DNA from 4 places in the Alteromonas sp. MmMcT2-2 genome. Region 1 is predicted to be linked to each of the others. Evidence: predicted binding sites of a transcription regulator. Region 1 holds the regulator's gene; each other region holds the start of a gene.
The links. The regulator sigma-54, encoded in region 1, starts transcription at its own class of promoters, with help from an activator protein. The targets are predictions, from matches to a motif close to GTTGGCACGNNNNTNGNNT.
Positions count from the first base shown of each region.

Region 2: a site for sigma-54 is predicted at 1,210-1,228, ahead of xdp1 (exosortase-dependent surface protein XDP1). Genes of this name have one in related genera too.
Region 3: a site for sigma-54 is predicted at 2,056-2,074, ahead of MHM99_RS05585 (DUF2726 domain-containing protein). Genes of this name have one in related genera too.
Region 4: a site for sigma-54 is predicted at 1,687-1,705, ahead of fliE (flagellar hook-basal body complex protein FliE). Genes of this name have one in related genera too.

Region 1 is NZ_JAKRFA010000008.1:69,979-73,146, reverse strand. It holds gene ptsN (PTS IIA-like nitrogen regulatory protein PtsN) at 69-512, opposite strand; gene hpf (ribosome hibernation promoting factor) at 526-813, opposite strand; gene MHM99_RS06940 (RNA polymerase factor sigma-54) at 844-2,325, opposite strand; gene lptB (LPS export ABC transporter ATP-binding protein) at 2,399-3,124, opposite strand; gene lptA (lipopolysaccharide transport periplasmic protein LptA) at 3,127-3,168, opposite strand, start outside.
Region 2 is NZ_JAKRFA010000013.1:94,940-98,107, reverse strand. It holds gene xdp1 (exosortase-dependent surface protein XDP1) at 158-1,093, shown strand; gene xdp1 (exosortase-dependent surface protein XDP1) at 1,276-2,142, shown strand; gene prsT (XrtA/PEP-CTERM system TPR-repeat protein PrsT) at 2,248-3,168, shown strand, end outside.
Region 3 is NZ_JAKRFA010000006.1:71,323-74,490, forward strand. It holds gene MHM99_RS05575 (cobalamin biosynthesis protein) at 1-461, opposite strand, end outside; gene MHM99_RS05580 (5'-methylthioadenosine/adenosylhomocysteine nucleosidase) at 463-1,164, opposite strand; gene MHM99_RS05585 (DUF2726 domain-containing protein) at 1,313-1,900, opposite strand; gene MHM99_RS05590 (hypothetical protein) at 2,110-2,559, opposite strand; gene MHM99_RS05595 (FAD-dependent oxidoreductase) at 2,761-3,168, opposite strand, start outside.
Region 4 is NZ_JAKRFA010000007.1:133,618-136,785, reverse strand. It holds gene MHM99_RS06585 (ATP-binding protein) at 1-176, shown strand, start outside; gene MHM99_RS06580 (sigma-54 dependent transcriptional regulator) at 193-1,530, shown strand; gene fliE (flagellar hook-basal body complex protein FliE) at 1,772-2,107, shown strand; gene fliF (flagellar basal-body MS-ring/collar protein FliF) at 2,120-3,168, shown strand, end outside.

The DNA of each region.
Region 1 (3,168 bases):
ATTCTGGTTTTATCACATACGCGTTGTTGAATTAGGCGCCTACTAAACGGTTAATAGGCGCTTAATGTTTAACTTAATGCAGATAGAATATCGTCGCTTGTCGTTGCGCGACGTATTGCTTTAATCGTTTCTTTGTCGCTTAGTTTACCAGCCACGGTGGCCAGCGTTTGAAGGTGTCCTTCGGTCTGTTCCTCGGGAACGAGTAGCGCAAAAAAGATGTCTACGGGTTTCTCGTCAAGGGCGTCAAAGTCGATTGCTGGCGTGCTGGTTACAACAATGGCAATCACTTTCTCAAGGCCCGGCAGGCGTCCGTGGGGCAGGGCGATACCATTGCCTATGCCTGTACTACCCATACGCTCTCGAGCCATCAAACTGTTGAGTACCGTTGCCTGATCAATGTTCTCGTTTTGCTTGGCAGCGATATCAGCGATGATCTCAAGAATTCGCTTTTTACTATTACACTGAACCGCACACTCGGTGCGGTCCAGACTTACGATGGCTTGTATATCCATGCTTAATTAACTACTAATGTTTTTTCAGTTTTTCCTTATGCTTGATTACCTGCCGGTCGAGTTTATCAACCATGCTGTCAATCGCCGCATACATGTCGGTATTTTCTGAGGATGCGAATACTTCAGCGCCACTTAAATGAACGGTCGCTTCGGCTTTTTGATTTAATTTTTCAACGTTCAGGATGACATGCACATTAGAAATGTGATCAAAGTGACGTTCAAGTTTGCTGAACTTCGTATCGACATAATTACGCAAAGAGTCGGTGATTTCGACATGATGACCAGTAAGGTTGATTTGCATATTTCGTCTTCCTTATATTATTAAGCCCGATTAAATAAGGCTTTTGCGTTGGTTCGACGGCGGGATCGACAACGATTCCCGGTACTTTGCTATTGTTCGCCGGGCAACTTTAATGCCTTGTTCGGCCAACAATGAAGCAATCTTGCTATCACTTAGCGGCTTGCTAGGCTTTTCTGCGGCCACTAATTTCTTGATCAATGCACGAATCGCTGTAGATGAACATTCACCACCAGACTCTGTTGCAACATGGCTTGAGAAGAAATACTTCAATTCGAAGATTCCACGTGGCGTATGCATGTACTTTTGCGTTGTCACTCGCGAAATAGTGGATTCGTGCATATCTACCATTTCTGCGACATCATTTAGCACCATTGGTTTCATCATTTCCGGGCCGTGCTCAAAAAAGCCCATTTGCTGCTGCACAATGCAGTTTGCAACCTTCATTAAGGTTTCGTTACGAGATTCAAGGCTCTTTATGAACCACTTAGCCTCTTGCATGTGTGAGCGGATGAACTGTGAATCGCTACTATTCTTGGCACGGCGACTCATTGCAGCGTATTGTTGATTTACGCTTAACTTAGGCAGACTGTCGGGGTTCAGCTCAACCACCCAACGGCCATTTTTCTTGGTTACTGAGACATCAGGAATAACGTACTCAGGCTCTTTAGTAACTAAAGCACTACCTGGGCGAGGATTCAAGGTTTGCAGTAAACGCATTGCCTCGCGTAGCTGATCTTCTTTCAATCGGCTTTTACGCATAAGCGTACGATAGTCTTTGCTGCTCAGTAAGTCAGAGTACTCTTCAATCAGTTGCTTCGCTTCAGCAAGCCACGGTGTGTCTTCTGAAAATTGACGCAATTGCACCATCAAACATTCTTGTGGAGAGCGTGAGCCAGAACCAATAGGGTCGAACATCTGAATGCGCTTTAGCACACATTCTATTTCGTCCATTTCAATCGGCTCTTCCATATCATCATCGTTAACCGCTTCTAAAATATCATCAAGGGTAACGGTTAAATAACCTGACTCGTCAATAGAGTCGATGATTGCTGTAGCGATTGCGCGATCGGTATCCGAGAAATGGGTAAGGCGCATTTGCCAAAGAAGGTGCTCTTGAATATCTTCAGTAGTCTCACCTTGGAAGATTTGCTCGTCGTCATTGGATGGACCTGGAGCTGGCGAAGATGAAGCAGAGTAGTATTCGTCCCATGTGCTGTCGATTGGCAGCTCATCGGGAAGATCGTTTTTCTCAAGTGCATCGCCGGCTTCTAGTGTGTCACTAGATGCAGAAGCAGTGGCCTCAGAGCCGCTGTCATCGTTGTCGATATTGTTCTTTTCTAGTTGCGGCTCGTCGTTACCTTCTTCAACTTCTAATAGCGGATTAGAATCGAGCGCTTCTTGGATCTCTTGTTGAAGATCAAGTGTAGAAAGCTGCAGCAGTTTAATGGCCTGCTGAAGCTGTGGTGTCATGGTAAGTTGTTGGCTAAATTTTAGCTGTAAAGATGGTTTCATCTACGTCTTATTTAAATGCTCTAAATTGAATATACCAGAGCGAAACTGAAAAATGACAATTCGGTTACATTAACTATAGCCTGAATTGTTCGCCTAGGTATACATCCCTTACTTTTTGATTACTTAAAACCTGTTCCGCCGTTCCTTGCGCAATAAGCTCGCCATGACTCACAATGTACGCCTTTTCACAAACATCCAATGTCTCTCGTACGTTATGGTCCGTGATAAGGATTCCAATACCCCTATCGCGAAGATGTTGTATTATCTTCTTTATATCATTAACTGATATTGGATCAACACCAGCAAATGGTTCGTCTAACAAAATAAATTGCGGTTTTGCTGCCAGAGCGCGGGCAATCTCAACGCGACGGCGTTCGCCCCCTGACAAACTCATCCCCGTACTATTACGTATATGGTTAATATTAAATTCATCAAGTAGCGCATCTGCTTCTTCTTCTTGCTGTTGTGAATTTAAATCTTTACGGGTTTGCAAAATGGCCATGATATTTTCATGCACTGTGAGCTTTCTGAAAATAGAGGCTTCCTGCGGTAGGTAGCCAATTCCGCGGCGTGCGCGCTCGTGCATGGGCTGATGAGTTAGCTCATTGTTGTCGATTTCAATCTTGCCTTTATCCAGATTCACTAAACCAACAATCATGTAGAATGTGGTGGTCTTACCAGCGCCATTTGGGCCAAGAAGACCAACAATTTGACCCGTTGAGACAGACAGACTTACATCTCGAACAACCTGTCGTGACTTGTAAGCCTTAGCAAGATTTTTAGCGCTCAAAGTTGCCATTGCTATTCATTGCCCTCGTTGTCTTTTTTGTCTTTCTTAGACGA
Region 2 (3,168 bases), on a different contig from region 1:
AAGTATACGGTTATATACCTTAAATAGCTCACCGTTCATATATCATACAAGTCCATGTTGAAATTAGGTACTACCAAGTTTGTGTTCACATAATGTGCGCACACATCACTCGGCGTGTACTTGAAGTGCTTTGCGCTTCATATATAGGAAAGCAATTATGCGAACGCTACAAAAAACGTTTTCTTTGCAAACTGTACTATTACTTTCCACAGCTTTGCTATCTACCCTGAGTGCTAATTCAGCATTCGCTACCTACTATAAAAAGCAAAGTTATTCTCACTGTGGGTCATCGAGCCAAAGCAACGAACAAAGCAAAGTATGTAACTCTCCGTTGGGAGAATACACTTACGATCTAGTCGATGACAAAGTGACACAAACCAATCAGACGAATAATTCCTTTGTTCAAATAGACGGATTAAATATTAATATGTCCGCCTTTTCTGACACACAAGGAGTTACCGGCGAAACAGTCGTTGGCGCCAAGTTAGAAAAAATCTCAGATAAATGGGCTTACGGCATAACAAACAATGATGAAGCATACTATCGCGACGGTGCCGACCACGCCATTGACAATATCAACTATTACTCTCAAGGTAGCGCGAACGCTTATTACAGTGGTATGACTAACGTTGAACGTGACTATGACTTCGTGTTGTTATCGTTCGACTCTGCGGTGACACTAACGGGCGCAAGTTTTTCATGGCTTTACAGTGGCAGCGACAGCCAAGTATCTGTTGCAGCACTAAGTAATACTTCGAAACTAACCTCAGGTGTTAACACGTGGAGCGATATTGTCGCTAACGCCTTAACTTCAGCCTCATTTGATATTGAAAACTGTGAATATTTAGATCACCGCGCTGACTTTACTTTCACTGAGTCCGCTCAATATTGGTTGGTTGGCGCTTATAACACCGTATTCGGAAATATTGGCGGCCATGTAGGTAATGATGCCTTTAAGCTTGCTAATGTTGGCTTCTCTGTAACAGAGTCTGCCGGTACGCCAACGCCAACAGAAGTTTCTGAACCTGGCACCATTGGCTTACTCATGGCTTGTTCACTTCTCGTGATGTGGCGTCGCAAAAAATTCATTTGAAGAAATTAGACTTTAGATCACTAACAGATTGAAAAATCTGTCAGTTTTTTTTACCCTCTCTCATATCGTCCCTTTTCAAATTATAACATTAACTTAAAAATCATAAACTTAAACAAACTGGCACGAAATAAGCATAACATTAGAAATAATCATCTAATTTTGCTTTTTGGGTAGTTCAAAATATGAAGTTTTCTACATCGCTGACAATACTATTACTTGCTGTTAGTTCATCAGTTTTCGCTACAGATTCAAGCCTCAACAGTGCAAAGTATGATGCACAATACACACTCGCCAATTCTAATGGCAGCGCTAATTACTCACAAACGACCAATGCGCAAAACAGCAATACCTCAATCGAGATCAACGGCGTTACAGTTGATGTAGGAATCACTGCTTGGTCAAACTCTGCAGGACACGCCGACGACAAACTTGCCCAGGGCAATATTCAAGGTTGGTGGAACTGTACGCTTGGTAATAATGGTTGTACTTTAGCAAATAGACACGTTGGCTACGGAATTAAAAATAGTGATTATTCTTGGAGAGGTGATAGTCACGCAGTTGATAATAGCGGTGACGGCGGTGGCAGAGATTTTGATATGTTCTTACTGTCATTTAGCGAGTCAGTGACTCTTGAAAATGCAGCCTTCACTTGGGTAGTCGGCGACAATGATAGTAAAGAAGTTACTGTTGCGGGTCTTAATAGTATTGCGGCATTTGAGAGCGGAGCCAACTCAACTTGGAACACTGTTACAAGCGCTATTGTTGAGAATACACTAGGTCACTATGGCGTAGGTTCAAAAGGCTCAAACGGTTTGTACGAATCAACATTTACGAAGCTAACTGGTAGTGCAAAATACTGGTTAATAGGTGCATACAATACCATTTTCGACGATAACGCTAAGAGTAACTTTAACAGCGTACAATTAAAACTGTCTTCCATTGGTGTGTCAATGACTCAACCAACCGCAGAAGTTAGTGAGCCTGGCGCCCTAGCACTGATGGGGTTGGGTTTAGGTCTTGTTCTTTATAGACGTAAGCGCCGCGTTTAATTGTTTAAAAACGCATAGAAAACACGTATCTTTAGAAGGTGGCTTAGGCCACCTTTTTTTATGCTATTTTTAAGCCAGCGGCTAGGCTAAGTTTCGAAGGTATATATGGATTTTTTTAATAATAAAAAGCGTGTTGTACAACGCGCTATTGTCTCTGCAGTTGCCTCATCATTAATCGCTTTTAACAGTTTTGCTTCTACGTCAGAAGACTACGAAAAAGCACTGACCGCGTTTAATCAAAACGAATACGACGAAGCCTATATCCACCTTAAAAACAGCTTACAAAAAGATCCTGAAAACCTTGCTGCAAAAATCCTAATGGGCAAAATACTGCTTATTAATGGCTACTTAACTGCAGCAGAAATGGAGTTTGTAGAAGCGTTGGAAATGGGTGCAGATATCAACCTTCTGGCAGAGCCTCTCGGCAACACTTGGTTGTTTTTGAACAGGTACCAAGAAATTGTAGACTTCTCTGATCTAAACAAACTGTCAGGTGATGCAGAGCGCGAGTGGCTGATGATACGTGCAACTGCATGTATTAGACTGCAAGACGAGTCGTGTGCTCTACGTGATTACAATACAATCGTTTCACGCACGCCTAATTTTGTACCTGCAATAAATGGCTTAGCCTCCATTGCTCTTCAAAATGAAGATTTATCCAAAGCGACCTCGCTTATCAATAAAGCCATGTCGTTAGAACCAAAAAATGCAATAACATGGCGATTGAAGGGGCAACTTGCATACCGACAGGGTGATACAGACGCTGCAACCGCACATTTACAGAAAGCGCTGACTTTTAATCGAGACGATCCCATTGCATTACGGAATCTTGTTGATTTGTATTTAGAAGCGAAAGACTACGACACGGCAAAACTGTTCGTAGATGAGATAATCCAAGATACACCCAATGATCCGCTGGCCATCTTACTTAATAGCTGGTTACAAAGCAGAGACAACCAGCAAGCTATCGATAACGAAAAACTAAAAGAACTTAACGACTTCATGGCTCAACTGGATCCTGAGCTT
Region 3 (3,168 bases), on a different contig from region 1:
CATAGCGATTCTATCGCGGCTTTGGCAATTCCTATATCGGAAAGTGAATCGCATTGACGTGCAGTAATGGTTTGCGCCATTTCACGTGCGAGGGATTTTTTATTTCTTCCCACACTCGCCAGCACCTTTTTGTACTGTTGACGCTGGTAACCGTAGTCGAGCAGTGCGACAAGAATAATCGCCTCAAAGAATACGGGGTATTGGGCCATGTACACCAAGATGGCAACACATACTACCAATGGCGCAAGAAGAACTAGGGCGGCTAATGAGCCTGAAATATAGTGCTGAGACCTACCGTATTCACGAGAGGGCACCACTTTGCGCCCCATTTGCTGAACGAGGTAGCGCATGAGCGTTAATGGATGAGTACTTTGGGGCCAGCGCCATAATGCGTCAATGGCGATAGCCAGCCAAAGTACGAATAGCGACTGGTATTGCGGGTCGCTAATTACCTCTGTCATCTTATTTCGCGAGGGCCTTAATCATTGCCATAACTAATTGTGCTGAGTGTTTAGCGGCAGTGTCTAGATACTCTTTAAAGCTCACTGACGACGTTTTTCCTGCAATATCCGACAATGAACGAATGACAAGGAAAGGCGTGTCGAGCATATGGCAAGTTTGACCTATAGCTGCACCTTCCATCTCAACCGCTTTCATGTCTGGGAATTTTTCACGCAGTTCTGCTACAGCTTCGTCGCTACCGATAAACGCATCGCCCGTACAGATTAAACCTGTTGTCGACTGAAGCGACGTAATGCCTGTGGCAGCACTACGAGCGGCTTCCATTAACCTTGTATCGCAACGGAAATTTTCAGGCATACCTGCGCATTGACCGAGCTTGTAGCCAAAATGGGTTAAATCGGCATCATGGTGAATAACGTGACTGGCGATCACTAAATCACCGATGTTTAGATTCTTGTCGAAACCTCCGGCAGAACCGGTATTGACAACAGCATCAGGGGCGTACTGTTCGATAAGTACAGTAGTAGCAATTGCTGCAGCCACTTTACCAATACCGCATTTTACTAGCACCACTTCTATGTCGTTAAGTGTACCTTCGTAAAACGTCAGGTGCTTCCACTGGGTTTCTTTTACATTCCAAAGTGACGCTTTAAGTAGCGCAACTTCTTCGTCCATTGCACCTAAAATACCAATTTTTTTCATAACTTTACCGACGGTGTTGAGGGAGTTTAACGAATGGATTAATTGTATAAGGAAAACGGGCAAACTGACAGAAAAATGCCTCTGTTACCGCTATTTGAGAGTAAGAAAATAGCAAAGCAACAAAGGCCAGGGGAAGTTGGGTTATGTCTTAAGCTGCAGCTGGTCTGCTTGAACGCACTGGGCGAGTCGGGCGCTTTGGTGGCTCTGGATTATGCGTTGGCAGCTGTGCCATTTTTTGCTGTAAACGGCGATAAGGAATGAGTTTGTTTTCCAAACACTCGCGAATATCGTCAACGGTATAACCAGACTTCACTTTAATTCTTGCGTGAGGAAGGCCGGCAGCATCAAGTGCTCCGGTTACAAACCAGTCTTTTTGTGATTTATAACCATCTTTGCCTTGGCTATGAACTAAGTCGATAGCAAGAACAGGACTCATGTCGTGTTTATCTACTAATACAAAGTCGAGCTGTCTGCTAGAAGCTCTGCTGATGGCTTGGCTTGCCGTCTTTTTATTTGCAGACTGGCGAACCGCCACTAAATCGTTAAGACGCACACGGCACACTATGCGAAACTCTCTTCCCATAGCCTGTTCGATAAGGTTTAAAAAAGAGTGCTCAACGGGGGTGAACAATTGCGGCTTTCGCCTAAATGGAAATGCGACACCGCCGTCTGACAACTTTATGGCACCCAGTGCAACGACAATAAGTAACATCATTAGAATAATTGCCAATTCCATCGTAACCCTCGCAAATTTCAATAGTTAAAGCCCACGGAATGCATAATAAAGAAGCCCGCTAAAGTGTTTATATCGAAAAAAGCTTGGGCTCCGTTTGCAGTTTAAGCGTCATAAAAATGACACTCACTGTTACCGTGGAGTAGTTATTGATGATTTTGCAAAGCAGATGCCAACATGAGTAGATTTCGTAGTTGTCTTGCTAAAAGGGCTTATTTCGTTGTGGATGTAACAAGAATATCCACTTGAGAGCCAGTATTATCTGGGCTGATTATTACTCTGACCCCTTTATCTTCTGAGGATAACAACGTGCGGCCGCTAACTGGCGTGTGAGTTTTTAAAGCGGGGTGCGCCGTTTGGTAAACATTCAGTAATTCACTCGGGGAGCGAGGAGAGTGGTAAACCATCACAGCCGTCTTGCTTTCGTCAAATGCTTGGCATTGTCTTGCATCATCAGAAATCTTAACTTGCTGAAAATCAGAAGGGCAAGACATGATGCTTGGCTTACTAGGTGAAGAGTTGACGCTTTGTTTCTTAGTTTGGTTGTTAACTTGCGCATTTAATGAAGCGTCAACAGCAATGGTATCAGCTAAGCTGGCATTGCTCGCTGCTATCGCCAATGTTAGACACAATGTAAGTTTCTTAATGTTTAAATGCTGCATAGATAGATTCTTCACCCGATGTGCGATGTCTTTAATTGCTTAAACGATAGTAGAGTCGTAACGCTCGCGCTTCAACTAAACCTTGGTCTATTAACGTATACTTTTAGCGTTTTCCGTATTATCGAAGTGTGCATAAAAAAAGCTCGATAGCAGAACTATCGAGCTTTTCGTGAATGGACAATAGGCCTTAGTTAGCGAAGGTTAAACGCCAATATAGTCCATAATCCCTTCTGCGGCTTTACGGCCTTCGTCGATAGCAGTAACAACCAAGTCACTACCACGTACCATATCGCCACCGGCAAAGACTTGCGGGTGAGAGGTCTGGTAAGCAAATTTGCCAGCAGATGGCGCGCGTACGCGACCTTTTTCATCAAGCATAATGCCGAAGTCAGCAAACCATGGCGCAGGGCTTGGCTGGAAGCCGAAAGCAATAATTACCGCGTCAGCTTCTAGTACGTGCTCTGAACCCTCTACTTCAACAGGGCGGCGACGACCATTTACATCTGGCGGCCCCATTTCAGTTTTCACGAACTTAACGCCACAGGCTTTTCCGTTTTCATCAACGGCTATATCAAGAGGCTGTAGGTTGAATTTAAACTCAACGCCTTC
Region 4 (3,168 bases), on a different contig from region 1:
TCACAACTAAAACTCATGGCACGGGCCTTGGTCTTGCGGTGGTTAAATCCGTCGTAAACGCCCACAACGGTTTGCTTAGCGTATCAAATATGCCAGAAGGTGGGGCGTGCTTTAGTGTGTCTTTGCCGTGTGTGGTGAACGCTCAATCTTCACAAACATTGACTCATGTTGCGTAGGTCATAGGAGAGAATAATGTCTAAAACTACCATTTTAATTGTTGAAGATGACGCAGGATTACGCGAAGCACTCCTAGACACCCTTCTGTTAGGTAACTATGAGGTTGTTGCCGCTGACTGTGCTGAAGAAGCGTTGATGGTGCTGTCTTCGCGCTCCGTAGATTTAGTGGTAAGCGATATTCAAATGGGTGAAATGAGCGGTTTAACGTTACTTAAGAGTATCAAAACCAAGTACCCCAATATGCCGGTGCTGTTGATGACAGCCTATGCCACTATTGATGATGCCGTGCAGGCAATGCGCGATGGCGCTACAGACTATTTATCAAAACCGTTTGCCCCAGAAGTACTGCTTAATTTAGTGGGACGCTACGCGCCGGCTCAAAAAATAGAGTCACGCACGCCTATTGTTGCTGACCCTTCAAGCTTGAAGTTACTTGAGCTTTCTCGCAAAGTCGCGAAGTCCGACGCCACTGTGATGGTAATGGGACCAAGCGGTTCGGGTAAAGAAGTGCTGTCTCGCTATATTCACGATCAGTCGCCGCGGAGTGATGCGCCATTTGTCGCCATCAACTGTGCGGCCATACCAGAGAACATGCTAGAAGCGACCTTGTTTGGTTACGAAAAAGGTGCGTTCACCGGTGCAATCCAAGCTTGCCCGGGTAAATTTGAACAAGCCCAAGACGGTACGCTGTTACTTGATGAAATAACCGAGATGGATTTGGCGCTTCAAGCTAAACTGCTACGCGTGTTACAAGAGCGCGAAGTAGAGCGTCTTGGCGGACGTAAAACCGTTAAGCTCAACGTCCGCGTTATTGCTACAAGTAACCGAGATTTGAGAAAAGCAGTGGATGCGGGAGAGTTCAGAGAAGATTTGTACTATCGCTTAAATGTATTCCCTATCGAGTGGCGCCCGCTTTCGGAACGTCCGGGTGATATTGTCCCTCTTGCCGAACACCTGGTTCAGCGTCACGCTAGTTCTCAAGGGCTGGGTACTATCAGGTTAAGCGCAGCAGCACGCAATAAGCTGTCACAATACAGCTGGCCAGGGAACGTTCGCGAACTAGAAAACGTGATTCAACGGGCGCTTATTTTATGCGAACACAATGAAATCGACGCCAGCGATTTAATGATTGACGAAGACATGACTGCACCTGTTGAGACACCGCAAGAGCATGTTGAAGATAATAGGCTAGGGTCTGAGCTGCGCTACCAAGAACATCAAATTATCCTCGATACATTGGTGTCGTGTAACGGCAAGCGTAAAGATGTGGCAGAAAAGCTCGGCATTAGTCCAAGAACCCTTCGTTACAAATTAGCGCGCATGCGCGAAGACGGTATTGAGGTGCCCGCATAAGGTCGCTTTCTACACTTTCGGTTTCCTCGTTCTTATCCGTCGCCTCTGTAGTAAAGAAGGCGGCGGTTTTTTGTTGCTCACACTAAGTCAAACGCCATAAATTTGGCTAACCCTCTTACTTTTGGTTTATCTTCTTGATATGTATAGCTTTTTAAAGTTGGCAAGCCCTTTGCTAAATCCCCTCTATACATAAGTTATACGCCGATGTTCAGGCGGTCTCGAAAAAGCACTAGGAGTGGTTATGGACGTTAAAGCCAATAGTTTGTATCAAGAAATGCAGAACATGATTGGGCAAACTCGTCTTCAAGTTAATGAGCCTCAACAGCAGCCGCTTAGTGAAGTTAATAGCTCGGCAAGTGATTTCTCGACCATGCTAAAGAATGCGGTAGATGGTGTAAACGGCATGCAGCTCGAATCAAAAGACGCGCAGCAGCGTTTTGAAATGGGCGACCCTAACTTAAGCCTAGCTCAAGTTATGCTGACGAAAGAAAAGGCGGGCATTGCTTTTGAAGCCACTGTTCAAGTACGTAACAAAGTACTTGAAGCCTATAAAACAATAATGAATATGCCGGTGTAGGTGGAGTAGGTTATGGCTGAAGCTACAGGTACAAACCTTACGGTTCCTGATCAAAATCAAGCAGTGGACAATGAGCCAGAAAACAAATCTGGTTTTATGGACACTTTAGGTAGCGCAGATATGATGCGCCAAATGGCCCTTGTGGTTGTTTTGGTAATCTGCGTCGCTATCGCTATTTTTATTCTTATCTGGTCGCAAGAACCTGATTACCGTCCACTTGCGAAAATGGAAACCCAAGAGCTTATTGAAACCCTCGATTATATGGATGCGAACCAAATCGACTATAAGCTTGAAGGCAATATTGTTTACGTAAGAAGTGACGAATTCCAAAATATTCGTTTAGGCATGACCCGCCAAGGGTTAACTAAGGTCTCTGATGCCGGTACCGATATCATTATGCAGGATATGGGGTTTGGCGTGAGCCAGCGTGTTGAGATGGAACGTCTAAAACACGCCCGCGAGCAACAAATCGCGGCCACTATCGAAGATATCGCAAGCATTCAAAAAGCCCGTGTCTTGTTAGCTATGCCTAAAGAGAACGTATTTGCGCGAAGAGAGAAGAAAGCGTCGGCAACCGTTGTGCTAACGGCTAAGCGCGGTGCCGTTATTGCAGGTGAAGAGGTTGATGCTGTTGTCGATATTGTGGCGTCTGCAGTGCAAAACATGGAGCCGTCTAAGGTAACCGTAACAGACAGCAATGGTCGTCTGCTTAACTCAGGCTCTCAAGATTCTATGAGTGCTCGTGCCAGAAAAGAATACGAGATTGAGCGCCAGCGTGAGCAAGAGTACTTAGAAAAAATTGACGCGATACTGATTCCAGTATTGGGCATAGGTAACTACACAGCACAAGCTGACGTTACCATGGACTTTACAGCTATGGAACAAACACAGCGTAGCTACAACCCTGATTTACCTGCGGTTCGCAGTGAGATGATCATGGAAGAAAACAGCGTAGGTGGCGGTGTTGGCGGTATTCCTGGTGCACTGTCTAATCAACCTCCATTAGATTCTAATATTCCAGAAAATGCAGTGGGCGGCAGTCAACAAACTATGCCTGGGCG